Regions from separate parts of the Billgrantia sp. Q4P2 genome, predicted to be linked through region 1. Evidence: predicted binding sites of a transcription regulator. Region 1 holds the regulator's gene; each other region holds the start of a gene.
What was found. Region 1 encodes sigma-54, which starts transcription at its own class of promoters, with help from an activator protein. Its sites were predicted from a motif close to TGGCACNNNNNTTGCTNT; they were not measured.
Positions count from the first base shown of each region.

Region 2: glnL (nitrogen regulation protein NR(II)) is a predicted target of sigma-54. The motif match lies at 2,385-2,402, and genes of this name have one in related genera.
Region 3: ytfE (iron-sulfur cluster repair protein YtfE) is a predicted target of sigma-54. The motif match lies at 1,418-1,435, and genes of this name have one in related genera.

Region 1 is NZ_JBRBAI010000002.1:336,372-340,578, forward strand. It holds gene lptA (lipopolysaccharide transport periplasmic protein LptA) at 1-273, shown strand, start outside; gene lptB (LPS export ABC transporter ATP-binding protein) at 275-1,006, shown strand; gene ACUY1T_RS04440 (RNA polymerase factor sigma-54) at 1,165-2,586, shown strand; gene hpf (ribosome hibernation-promoting factor, HPF/YfiA family) at 2,695-3,003, shown strand; gene ptsN (PTS IIA-like nitrogen regulatory protein PtsN) at 3,010-3,480, shown strand; gene rapZ (RNase adapter RapZ) at 3,527-4,207, shown strand, end outside.
Region 2 is NZ_JBRBAI010000014.1:27,598-31,804, forward strand. It holds gene glnA (glutamate--ammonia ligase) at 41-1,447, shown strand; gene ACUY1T_RS19370 (DUF4124 domain-containing protein) at 1,631-2,173, shown strand; gene glnL (nitrogen regulation protein NR(II)) at 2,523-3,569, shown strand; gene ntrC (nitrogen regulation protein NR(I)) at 3,562-4,207, shown strand, end outside.
Region 3 is NZ_JBRBAI010000004.1:441,403-445,609, reverse strand. It holds gene norR (nitric oxide reductase transcriptional regulator NorR) at 1-1,318, opposite strand, end outside; gene ytfE (iron-sulfur cluster repair protein YtfE) at 1,471-2,127, shown strand; gene ACUY1T_RS09930 (methyl-accepting chemotaxis protein) at 2,199-3,317, shown strand; gene hemN (oxygen-independent coproporphyrinogen III oxidase) at 3,400-4,207, opposite strand, start outside.

The DNA of each region.
Region 1 (4,207 bases):
CGCGCCACGGCCCGCGGCGAACGCGCCTACATCGAGCAGCAGCCCGACCCCGACCAACCCGTGGTCCGCGGCTGGGGCCGCACGATCGTCTATCACGTGGCCGAGCGGCGCGTGGAGCTGATCGACCGCGCCGAGCTGCACCAAGGGGGCGACACCTTCGACGGTGGCTACCTGGAGTACTTTCTCGACCGCCGCGTCGTTCAGGCCCGTGCCGAGGGGGAAGGCGTCGAGGGGCGCCAGCGTATCCGCATGACCCTGCAGCCGGAGCGCTGAAATGGCGAAGAAGACCCTGCAAGCCCGAAATCTGGCCAAGAGTTACAAGCGCCGCCGCGTGGTACACGACATCAGCCTCGCCATCGAACAGGGCTGCGTGGTCGGGCTGCTTGGGCCCAACGGGGCAGGCAAGACCACTTCGTTCTACATGATCGTCGGTCTGGTCAAGGCGGATGCCGGCGAAGTTCATATCGACGATCTGGATCTCTCGCACAGCGCCATGCACGAGCGAGCCCAAGCCGGAATCGGCTACCTGCCCCAGGAGGCGTCGATCTTTCGCAAGCTGTCGGTGGCCGACAACATCATGGCCATTCTCGAGACGCGCAAGGATCTCGACCGCCATGGGCGACAAGCAAGGCTCGAGCAGCTGCTGGAAGACTTCCATGTCACCCATATTCGCGACAACCTGGGCATGAGCCTGTCCGGCGGCGAGCGGCGGCGGGTCGAGATCGCCCGGGCGCTGGCCACCGAGCCGGCCTTCATCCTGCTCGACGAACCCTTCGCCGGGGTCGACCCAATTTCGGTGGGCGAGATCAAGGGGATCATTCGCCAGCTGAAGGCGCGCAACATCGGCGTACTGATCACCGACCACAACGTTCGCGAAACCCTCGACATCTGCGATTCGGCCTACATCGTCGGTGACGGCCAGATCATTGCCGAAGGTGACGCCGAGGCCATCCTTGCCAACAGGCGGGTACGGGAAGTTTATCTGGGCGAGGATTTTCGCCTGTAGCGCAATCCAGTGCATTATGCAAGCATTTGATCTTTATTTAAAATATTCTAATCAGGCATAAATATTGCCGATGGCATGCATATTGCAGTCAATTCTCTTGCAAGTCGCTGCCGACCGGTCTAGGGTAGAGTTTTCCGGCAGATGAGCCCGTTATTCTCATGGCCATGAAAGCATCCTTGCAACTGCGTGTCGGCACCCAGCTGACCATGACCCCCCAGCTGCAGCAGGCCATTGCCCTGCTGCAGCTCTCGACTCTCGATCTACGCCAGGAAATCCAGCAAGCCCTGGAATCCAACCCCATGCTGGAACTCGACGACGGCTTCGGCGAACAGGCCGTCGGCGAAGCCCAGAGCGATGACTGGGCCAGCGAAATACCCAGCGAACTCTCCACCGACAGTGACTGGACGGATACCTACCCCGATCATGGTTCGAGTTCCGGCGGCGCTACCGGCGAAGGACCGGATTTCGAGCGCCAGGCCTCGGAGCAGACGCTGGCCGGCCACCTGATCTGGCAATTGGCGATGACCGATCTGAGCGACCGCCAGCGCATTATCGCCGAGAGCCTGATCGATGCCGTCGATGGCGCCGGCTACCTGTCGCAGGCGCTGGAAGATATCCGCGACGGCCTGCGCCAGCAGGGGCTCGAAGGCCTACCCACCCGGGAGGTCGAACAGGTTCTGTTGCGCCTGCAGCAGTTCGAGCCCACCGGCGTGTTCGCCCGCGATCTGCGCGAGTGCCTGATGCTGCAGCTGGCCGCCCTGCCCGACGATACGCCGCTGCTGCCACAGACCCGTCGCCTGGTGCGCCAGTTCCTCGAGGCGCTGGCTGCCGACGACCGTCGCCTGCTCAAGCGCCGCCTGGGGCTGGACGACGATGCCCTGAATGAGGTCATTGCCCTGGTTCGCTCGCTGGACCCACGCCCCGGTAGCGCCTATGCCGAAGTGGGCAGCAGCTACGTCACCCCGGACCTGGTTGCCTATCACGACGAATCAGGCTGGCGCGTGGAACTCAACGCCGAGGCCCTGCCCCGGCTGCGCATACAGCCCGATTATGTCGCGCTGGTGCGGCGCGCGGACAAGAGCCAGGACAACCAGTTCCTCAAGGATCACCTGCAGGAAGCGCGCTGGCTGATGAAGAGCCTCGCCAGCCGCAACGATACCCTGCTGCGGGTGGGGCGGGAGATCATGGCACGCCAGATCGAGTTTCTCGAGCAGGGCGAAGAAGCCATGAAGCCCCTGGTGCTGGCCGACATCGCCCAGGCCGTCGAGATGCACGAGTCGACCATATCGCGCGTGACGACACAGAAGTTCATCCACACCCCACGCGGCGTGTTCGAGCTGAAGTATTTCTTTTCCAGCCACGTAGGTGGCAACGGCGACGGGGACGCCCACTCCAGCACGGCTATTCGTGCCCGTATCCGCAAACTGATCGCCGACGAGCCACCGCGCAAGCCTCTTTCCGACAGTCGCCTGGTGGATCTGCTGGCAGAGAGCGGTATCGAGGTGGCACGTCGCACGGTAGCCAAGTATCGTGAAGCTCTGGGAATTCCCTCCTCGAGCGAGCGCAAGCGTTTTCGCTGATGCCTCGACGTAACGCTGACGCTGGGCAATCGTCACTTTCGAGGGGGTTTGCAGGACAGCAAAAAGGGTTACAATCGAGCCACCACCCGAAGGACGAAGGAGCTTGTCATGCAAGTCAACATCACCGGCCATCATGTTGAACTGACCGATCCACTGCGTGACTACGTGAGCGAAAAGCTTAGCCGCGTCCAGCGCCATTACGACAACATCACCAACGTGCAAGTGACGCTCTCGATCGAAAAGGAGCGTCAGCAGGCCGCCTGCACGCTGCATGCCGCCGGCGCCGACCTTCATGCTGAAGCCTCCGATCCGGACATGTATGCCGCCATCGATGCGCTGACAGACAAGCTCGACCGCCAACTGGTCAAACACAAGGAAAAGGCCCAAGCGCGCGCCCAGGGCGCCGGCATTCGCTGAGCTGCCATGACACTGGAAACCATCCTGCCCCCGGAACGCGCGCTGTTCGACGTTCCCGGGGGCAGCAAGAAGAGGGTGCTGGAGTTCTTCAGCACCTTCATAGCGCAGAACACTCCTAGCCTCGACAGTCAGGAGGTCTTCGGCAGACTGGTCGGTCGTGAGAGACTGGGCAGTACCGGGATCGGCAATGGCGTGGCCATCCCCCATGCCCGTAGCCCCCACTGCCATAGCCCGGTGGCCGCCTTTCTCAAACTGGCCGAGCCCATCGACTTCGACGCCATCGACGGCGAGCCAGTCGATCTCGTCTTCGTGCTGCTGGTGCCCGAGGAGGCCGACGACACGCATCTGTCGTTGCTGAGCCAGGTGGCGGGCGTGATGAACGACGCCGATACGCGTGCGGGGCTGCGCAAGTGCGCGAGCCAGCGTGAACTCCACGAGCACCTCATCGAAGCGATCCGACGACAGTCCTCGGCCTGACTTTTTCTACTCGCCGTTCGGCCGGCCCCTGATCAGGAGAACCGTCATGCAGCTTGTGATCATCAGCGGCCGTTCCGGCTCCGGCAAGTCGATCGCACTGCAAGCGCTCGAGGACATCGGCTACTACTCCATCGACAACCTGCCGGCGATGCTACTCGGATCTCTGGTGGATGAACTGCGCAACTCCCCCACGATCCAGACCTCGATCGCCGTCAGCATCGACGCACGCAACCTGCCCCATGCCCTGGAGCGCTTCCCACGGCTGCTGGAAGAGCTACGCACCAAGCAGGTCGACTGCCAGATCATCTACCTGACCACCGATGCCCGCATTCTCCTCGAACGCTACTCCGCTACCCGACGTCGCCATCCGTTGACCCGTGGCCGGGACATGACCCTGGGCGAGGCCATCGAATCCGAAGACGCGACGCTGAGCGACATTCGCAACCTGGCGGACCTGATCATCGACACTTCGCGGTTGTCGGTTCATGACCTGCGCGGGCGCATCACCGAGCAGGTGGCCAGCCATCGCGCCGAGCAGTTGACCCTGACCGTGGAGTCGTTCGGCTTCAAGGGCGGCGTTCCTCTCGACGCCGACATCGTCTTCGACGCTCGCTGCCTGCCCAACCCCTACTGGGACCCGCGCCTGCGCTCGGCCACCGGCAGGGAGCCCAGTATCGTCGAGTTCCTGGAGCAGTATCCCATTGTCCAGGAAATGCTCGACGACATC
Region 2 (4,207 bases), on a different contig from region 1:
AGCCAAACAAATCGAGCCACAGCTCAAACGGAGGACACACATGTCAGCCAAGACTCTCGCCCTGATCGAAGAACATGACGTGAAGTGGGTAGACCTGCGCTTCACCGACACGCGGGGCAAGGAACAACACGTCACCATTCCGGCCCGTGACGTCAACGAGGAATTCTTCGAGAACGGCCAGATGTTCGATGGCTCCTCCATCTCCGGCTGGAAGGGCATCAACGAGTCGGACATGATCCTGCGTCCGGAAGACGGTACCGCCTTCCTCGACCCGTTCACCGAAGACGCGACCCTGGTGCTGCGCTGCGACATCATCGAGCCGGCGACCATGCAGGGCTACGAGCGCGACCCGCGCTCCATCGCCAAGCGCGCTGAAGCCTACCTGCAGTCCACCGGCCTGGGCGACACGGCTTTCTTCGGCCCCGAGCCCGAGTTCTTCATCTTCGACGAAGTGCATTGGAAAGCCGATATCGAAGGCGCCATGTACAAGATCACCTCCGAAGAGGGCGCCTGGGCCACCGACCGTCAGGTCGAAGGCGGCAACCTGGCGCACCGTCCGCGGGTCAAGGGTGGCTACTTCCCGGTACCCCCGGTCGACAGCTTCCATGACATTCGCGGCGCCATGTGCAACACCCTGGAGGCCATCGGCCAGACCGTCGAGGTGCACCACCACGAGGTGGCCAACGCCGGCCAGAACGAGATCGGCGTCAAGTTCAACACCCTGGTGAAGAAGGCCGACGAAGTCCAGGAAATGAAGTACGTGATCCACAACGTGGCCCATGCCTACGGCAAGACGGCCACCTTCATGCCCAAGCCGCTGGTTGGCGACAACGGCAGTGGCATGCACGTGCACCAGTCCTTCTGGAAGGATGGTCAGAACCAGTTCGCTGGCGATCAGTACGCCGGCCTGTCCGAAATGGCGCTCTACTACATCGGTGGCATCATCAAGCACGCCCGTGCCCTGAACGCCTTCACCAACGCTTCCACCAACTCCTACAAGCGTCTGGTGCCGGGTTTCGAGGCGCCGGTAATGCTGGCCTACAGCGCCCGCAACCGCTCTGCGTCCATCCGCATTCCCTACACGGCAAGCCCCAAGGGCAAGCGTGTCGAGGCTCGCTTCCCCGACCCGACCGCCAACCCCTACCTGGCCTTCGCCGCCATGCTGATGGCCGGTATCGACGGTATCAAGAACAAGATCCATCCTGGCGACGCCATGGACAAGAACCTCTACGACCTGCCTCCGGAAGAGGGCAAGCTGGTACCGACCGTCGCCAGCAGCCTGGACCAGGCGCTCGAGGCGCTGGACGCGGATCGTGCTTTCCTCACCGAGGGCGGCGTGTTCACCGACGACATGATCGACGCCTACATCGAGCTGAAGATGGAAGACGTCGAGCGTATCCGCATGACCACGCACCCGATCGAGTTCGACATGTACTACAGCTGCTGATACCGCAGCTCGGACGGCTGGACGAGGCTTGCCTTGCCAGCCGGCTCCGCCAAGGGGCTCCGCATCGCGGAGCCCCTTTTTTGTCGTACACTGAGTGGCGAAAGATTGCCGGGAAATACGTTCATTGGCACATCGGCCGGCCGACAGTTGAGCTGCGCGGGTCGCCATCGAAGGAGAGTCCTCATGGGCAAGGCGATCGTGCTGTGTCTGCTGGGCCTGATACTGGCGCAGGGGGCGCTGGCCACGACGATCTATCGCACCACCGATGCTCAGGGCAACGTGATCTTCACTGACGACCCCAACCGCGGCGGTGAGCCGGTGGAGCTGGCACCACTGACTGTCATCCCTTCGCGCGTCGAGGAGCCCCGGGCCGAGCCGCCACGCGTCGAGGGCGTTGCCCCCCGCATGGACGAGGCGCCGGGCCAGCCCTTCATGCCCTATGACACCTTCCGCATCCGCTCGCCGGAGCACGGGGCGGACCTTCCCGCGAGCCATGCCGGCAACCTGCAGGTGGAACTGGCCATCGAGCCGGAACTGCGCCCCGACCACAGCGTGCGGCTGCTGGTCGACGGCCGAGTGAGCCAGACCCCCATGCATACCCGAGCCTTCATGCTCAACGATCTCGACCGTGGCGAATACGTGCTGCAGGCGGAGCTGCTCGACGCCCAGGGGCAGATACGCCATCGCAGCCCGCCGGTCACCTTCCATGTGCAGCGAGGCTATTGATGCTGCCGCAGGGTGGCGGCTGATTCGAGGCGCTCTGCCCCAATCTGACCATTACCCCCTCTCTTGCTTCGCCCGCCCTGGACCGCGATGCACCAAGGCGGGGGAGGCGCATGCTCCCTGGCATGGCAGTTTATCTGCTTGTGCACCATTATAGTGCATGAGGATGCGCTGCGTTCGCCCTGAAACGGCGCCATGCCGCGCCGGGAAGGGTTGGCGCGTTTCTTGCTTGGAATGTTGAGTCCTGAGTGCTGCCTGGCTTCGGGCGGTGGTTGCGGCGATCCCAACGATGCGCCATGACGATGCACATACTGCTTCATGCACCCCTGCATTCACCAAGGGAAGGTCGTAAATGTATCGACGCCTGATGGAACACCTCACCACGGCGGTGCTGCTGCTGGACGATGAGCTGCGGCTGAGCTGGATGAATCCGGCGGCCGAAGCCTTGCTGGCGGTCAGTCTGGGGCGGGTGAAGGGGCTTGGCCTGGCGACGCTGCTGGCCGAGGACGATGGCATGGGCGAGGTACTGGCCAAGTCCCGCGACGACCAGCACCCTTTCACCCAGCGTGAGGTAAGGCTGGCGCTGCTCGGCGGCGCCGCGGTCACGATCGATTATACGGTGACGCCGCTGTCGACGGCGGAACTGCTGGTGGAGATGGAACCGCGCGACCGCCTGCTGCGGATCTCTCGCGAGGAGGCCCTGCTCAACCGTCAGGAGGCGATCAAGGTGCTGTCACGCGGCCTGGCCCATGAGGTCAAGAACCCGCTGGGCGGGATTCGTGGCGCCGCGCAGCTGCTGGAGCGCGACCTCGACGACCCCGCCCAGCAGGAATTCACCCGCATCATCGTCGAGGAGGTCGATCGTCTGCGCGATCTGGTCGACAGCATGCTGGGGCCGAACAAGCTGGTGCGCCATGAGCCGCTCAACATCCACAAGGTACTGGAGCGGGTGCGCACCCTGCTGATGGCCGAGACACCGTCGGTGGTCATCGAGCGCGACTATGACCCCAGCCTGCCGGATTTTCCCGGCGACGAGGCCCAGATGATCCAGGCGGTGCTCAACGTGGCGCGCAATGCCGTGGAGGCGATGACCGAAGCCGGCACCGAAGCCCCGAGCCTATTGTTGCGCACCCGGGCACGCCGCCAGTTCACCCTGGGCGCGGAGCGGCATCGCCTGGTTTGCGAGGTGGCCTTGATCGACAACGGCCCCGGCGTTCCCGAAAGCCTTCAGGAAACCCTTTTCTATCCCATGGTATCGGGGCGTGCCGACGGCAGTGGGCTGGGGTTGTCCATTGCCCAGGGCATCCTGCATCAGCACCAGGGGCTGATCGAGTGCGATTCCCGCCCCGGTCATACCGAGTTTCGACTGCTTATTCCATTGGAGAGGCGCCATGACTGATGTCGCACGTGTCGCGGTGGTCGACGACGACCGCGCCATTCGCTGGGTGCTGGAGCGCGCCCTGGCTCAGCCCGACCTCGAGGTCGAATGCATCGAGCGGGCCGACGTGGCGCTCAGCCGCTTGCTGGACGATCCCCCCGACGTGCTGGTCACCGACATTCGCATGCCGGGCATCGACGGCCTCGACCTGATGTCGCGAGTGCGGGAAGTGCACCCCGACCTGCCGGTCATCGTGATGACCGCCCACTCCGACCTCGACAGCGCCGTGGCCTCCTATCAGGGCGGCGCCTTCGAATACCTGCCCAAGCCGTTCGACGTCGACGAGGCGCTGGCCCTGGTGCGTCGTGCCGTGGCCCATGCCCGCGAGCGCAAGCGCCCGGTGAGTGTGCCCGAGGGGCTGGACGCCGAGATCATCGGCGAGGCACCGGCGATGCAGGAGGTGTTCCGTGCCATCGGCCGCCTGTCACACTCGCACATCACGGTGCTGATCAACGGCGAGTCGGGTACCGGCAAGGAGCGGGTGGCCCGCGCCCTGCATCAGCACAGCCCGCGTTCCACCCATCCCTTCATTGCCTTGAACATGGCGGCGATTCCCCGCGACCTGATCGAGTCCGAGCTGTTCGGCCACGAGAAGGGCG
Region 3 (4,207 bases), on a different contig from region 1:
AGGCACCGGGCAAGTCGAGCCACTCTGGCTCGAGGGTAACGATATCGTCACGTCGGGCGCCGTGGCCCAGGGCCTTGATCGCCGCCCGGCTGATGACGTGCTCCAGCTCTCGGACGTTGCCTGGCCAGGCATAACCGAGCAGCGCCGCTTCGGCCTGTGGTGACAGGCGCAGGCTGCGTACGCCGAGCCGGGCGCGGTTGATCTCGAGGAAGTGGCCGGCCAGCACCAATACGTCGCTATCGCGCTCGCGCAGCGGCGGAATCGCCACCGGATAGACCGACAGGCGATGGTAGAGATCGGCGCGGAAATAACCGTCGCGCACGCCATCGGCCAAGTGGCGATTGGTGGCGGCGATGATACGCACGTCGACCCGGCGCGGGGTGTCCTCGCCCAGGCGCTGGACTTCCCCGTTCTGCAAGGCACGCAGCAACTTGGCCTGGATCGCCAGCGGCAGCTCGCCCACCTCGTCAAGGAACAAGGTACCGCCGTCGGCGGCCTCGAAGCGTCCCGCACGACCTGTCGTGGCCCCCGAGAACGCCCCCTTCACGTGACCGAACAGCTCGCTCTCGGCCAGCGTTTCGGGCAGCGCTGCACAGTTGACCTGCACCAGCGGCTGATCACGGCGCGGGGAGCGCTGGTGCAAGCGCCGCGCGAACAGCTCCTTGCCCACCCCGGTCTCGCCACTGAGCAGCACCGGCAGGTCCGATTCCGCCACCACGTCGATTTCCCGCAACAGCCGCTGCAGTCCAGCGCTATGACCGAGAATTTCGCCACCTTCACCAGGCTCGGCATGGAAGACCGCGCCATGGGGCGCCATACGCAGCGCGCGCACCTCCTGTTCCAGGCGCGAGACACGCACGGCGGCTTCGATCAGCAGCGCATAGCGCTCCAGCACCGTGCGCGACACCTCATCGAAGGTGCCGGCCATCAGCGCATCCAGGGTCAGCACACCCCAGGGCTCCCCTTCCACGTGCAAGCTGATCCCCATGCAGTCGTGCACGTGCAATGGCTCGCCCGGCTGCTGCTCGACCAGGCCATCGTAGGGATCGGGCAGGGTCGAGTCGGGGGGGAACAGGGTCGAGCGACGGCTGGTGAGAATGGCAGCCAGGCGCGGGTGGCGGGCCACCTCGAAGCGTCGCCCCAGCGCTTCACGGACCAGTCCCTCCACCGCTACTGGCGCCAGTACGTCCTCTTGCAACCGCAGCAGACATACTGCTCCACAGCGAAACCCCTCACGTAGGGTACGCACCAAGCGCTGCAACCTCACGGCACTGGGCAGGTCGGCGGTGAGGTCGGCTAGAAGGGAATCGTCAAGCATGGTGATAAATACCATCACTGGGTTTATATAACCCTAACAAGACAGGGTATTTTTTACCACATAAACTGTAGGCAGCTGAAACTCAAGGAGAATGCAATCTGGCACGCTGCTTGCTCTAGCAGGGTGTCATCCCATTATCCGAGGCACACCGCATGAACCTGCTCGAACAGACCGTTGGCCGTATCGCCCTGTCACTGCCCGGCGCCACCCGTATCTTCCACACTCATAACATCGACTTCTGCTGCGGCGGGCGCATCAGCCTGCGCCAGGCCGCCGAGCGTGCCGGCCTGCATGTCGACCGGCTCGTCGCCGAACTCGAGGCACTGCCGGCCGCCAGCAGCGAGCAACGCGATTGGCGTGACGCCAGCAACGACGAGCTGATCGATCACATCCTGACCCGCTACCACGACGTGCACCGCGAGCAGCTCCCCGAGCTGATCCGCATGGCGCGCCGAGTCGAGCAGGTCCACGGTGAACGCGACAGCTGCCCACGCGGCCTGGCCGACCTGTTGCTGGTGATTTACCAGGAAATGGAGAGCCACATGCAGAAGGAGGAGCAGATCCTGTTCCCGATGCTGCGCCGCGGTATGGGTGCCCAGGCCCAGGGGCCGATCGCCGTGATGCGCCATGAGCACGACGATCATGGCGAGAACCTGGAGCAGGTGATGCTGCTCACCGACGACATCACCCCGCCCAAGGGAGCCTGCACCACCTGGCGTGCCCTCTATACCGGCCTGCGCGAATTTCGCGAGGACCTGATGGAGCACATCCACCTGGAGAACAACCTGCTGTTCGAGCGCGCGGTCTGACCTAAGCGCACTCCGCCGCCGGCCTTGCCGACGGCGGGTTCCAGTCTCCATCCCTGTATAAAGGAGTCCCCATGCGCTTCTGGAAACGCGCCCCGACCTCAGCGAGCGCCGCTTCGCCATGCGCCTCTGCCACTTCGAGCGAAGAACGCGAGCATATGCAGGCAAGAATCGATGCTCTGGAAGCCGAGCAGCGACTCCATCAGCACCTATTCGCTAACCTCACGGGGTTCGGCGATTCCATGGTGGCGCTGCGTGAATCTTTCTCCGAACTCTCCGGCCTGCTGGTGAGCAATAAGCGCATCACCGACCATACCGCCAGCGAGTCATTGCAGAGTCAGGAGGCACTCAATGCCATGGTCGAGGCGCTACGCGAACTCAATCAGCGTATTGGCCGAGCCGCCGAGGACGTCTCTTCGCTGCGAGGCGACGCCGATCGCATCGACAACTTCGTTCACCTGATCGAGGAGATCTCGCTGCAGACGACGCTGCTGGCGTTCAATGCCAGTATCGAGGCCGCCCGCGCCGGCGAGACCGGCCGGGGCTTTGCCGTAGTGGCAACAGAAGTGCGTGAGCTGGCCACTCGCACCGGCTCCGCTACCGAGGAGATAGGCAGTCTCACCGATAATATTCTCGGCCAAACCGGCAGCGTGGATACCCGTATGCATCACAATGCCAGCGAAGCCGAGCGCCTGAGCTGCGAAGCCAACCGCGTGATGCAACGCACCGAGCAGTTGCTGAACCTGACCCGGGAGAGCAGCCAGGCGCTGGCCTTCTCCGCCATGCTCAGCGAGGTGGAACTGGCCAATCTGGAGGAACTCGAGGTCAAGCTGGAGGTATATCGCATTCTGATGGGTCTATCATCGAAGACCGCCGAGGAACTCCCCGACGAAACCCAGTGTGCGCTGGGGCGCTGGTACTACGAAGGCAGCAGCAGTGCGCGCTTCCGTAGCGACGAGGATTTCCAGGCGCTGGAGGCACCCCATCGGGAAGTACATCGCCAAGCGATACAGGCAGTCAGCCTGTTCCATGCCGGCGAGACCGAAGCAGCGATGCAGGCACTGGCCAGGATGGAGGCCGCCAACCTCGACGTGATGAAGCGGTTGCGCTACATCATGCGGAAGTACCGACCCCAGGATAGCCAGGCGACTGCATCCCCGGAAAAGACTGTCGCGTTACCCGTACCTGCCTGAACGATCCCATGCTCCTATACACATGACGGCACCCGAGGGTGCCGCCCTGCCTCAGTCCGTGGCCTGAGCCTCGTCGAAGCAATCAGACCGTACGCGAGAACCGTCCCTCGTTGGGCTTCAGGTAAGCATCGAAGGCCATCGCCATGTTGCGCATCATCAGGCGGCCGGCGGGCCGCACTTCGATGGCCCCGTCCTGGATCGACAGCAGGCCGTCCGCCTGCATTTCCGCGAGCTCGCCGAGCGCGTCGGCGAAGTAGTCGCGGAAGACGATGTCGTGGCGCGCCTCGATGGCGGCGAAGTCGATGCGGCCGTGGCACATCAGGGCGTTGATCACGTCACGGCGCAGGCGGTCGTCGTCGTTGAGACGATAGCCGCGCATCACCGGCAGCCGCCCCGCCTCGAGTCGCGCCTGGTACTGGGCGGTCTCCTTGACGTTCTGACTGTAGCTGTCGCCGACCTTGCCGATGGAGGTGATGCCCAGGCCGATCATGTCGCAGTCGGCGTGGGTGGAGTAACCCTGGAAGTTGCGCTGCAGGGTGCCGCTCTCCTTGGCCAGGGTCAGCTCGTCGTCGGGCAGGGCGAAGTGATCCATGCCGATATAGACGTAGCCGGCCGCCGTCAGGCGGCGAATGGTCAATTCCAGCAGTTCCAGCTTACGCTGCGGCGGCGGCATGTCCTGGGGGCGAATCAGCCGCTGGGCCTTGAACAGCTCCGGCAGGTGCGCGTAGCTGTAGGCGGCGATACGATCCGGGCGCAGGGCAATGATCTTGTCGAGGGTGGCATCGAAGCTCGCCACCGTCTGCAATGGCAGGCCGTAGATCAGGTCCACGCTGACTGACTGGAAGTCCGCCTCCCGCGCCGCAGCCACCAGCTCGATGACCTGCTCCTCG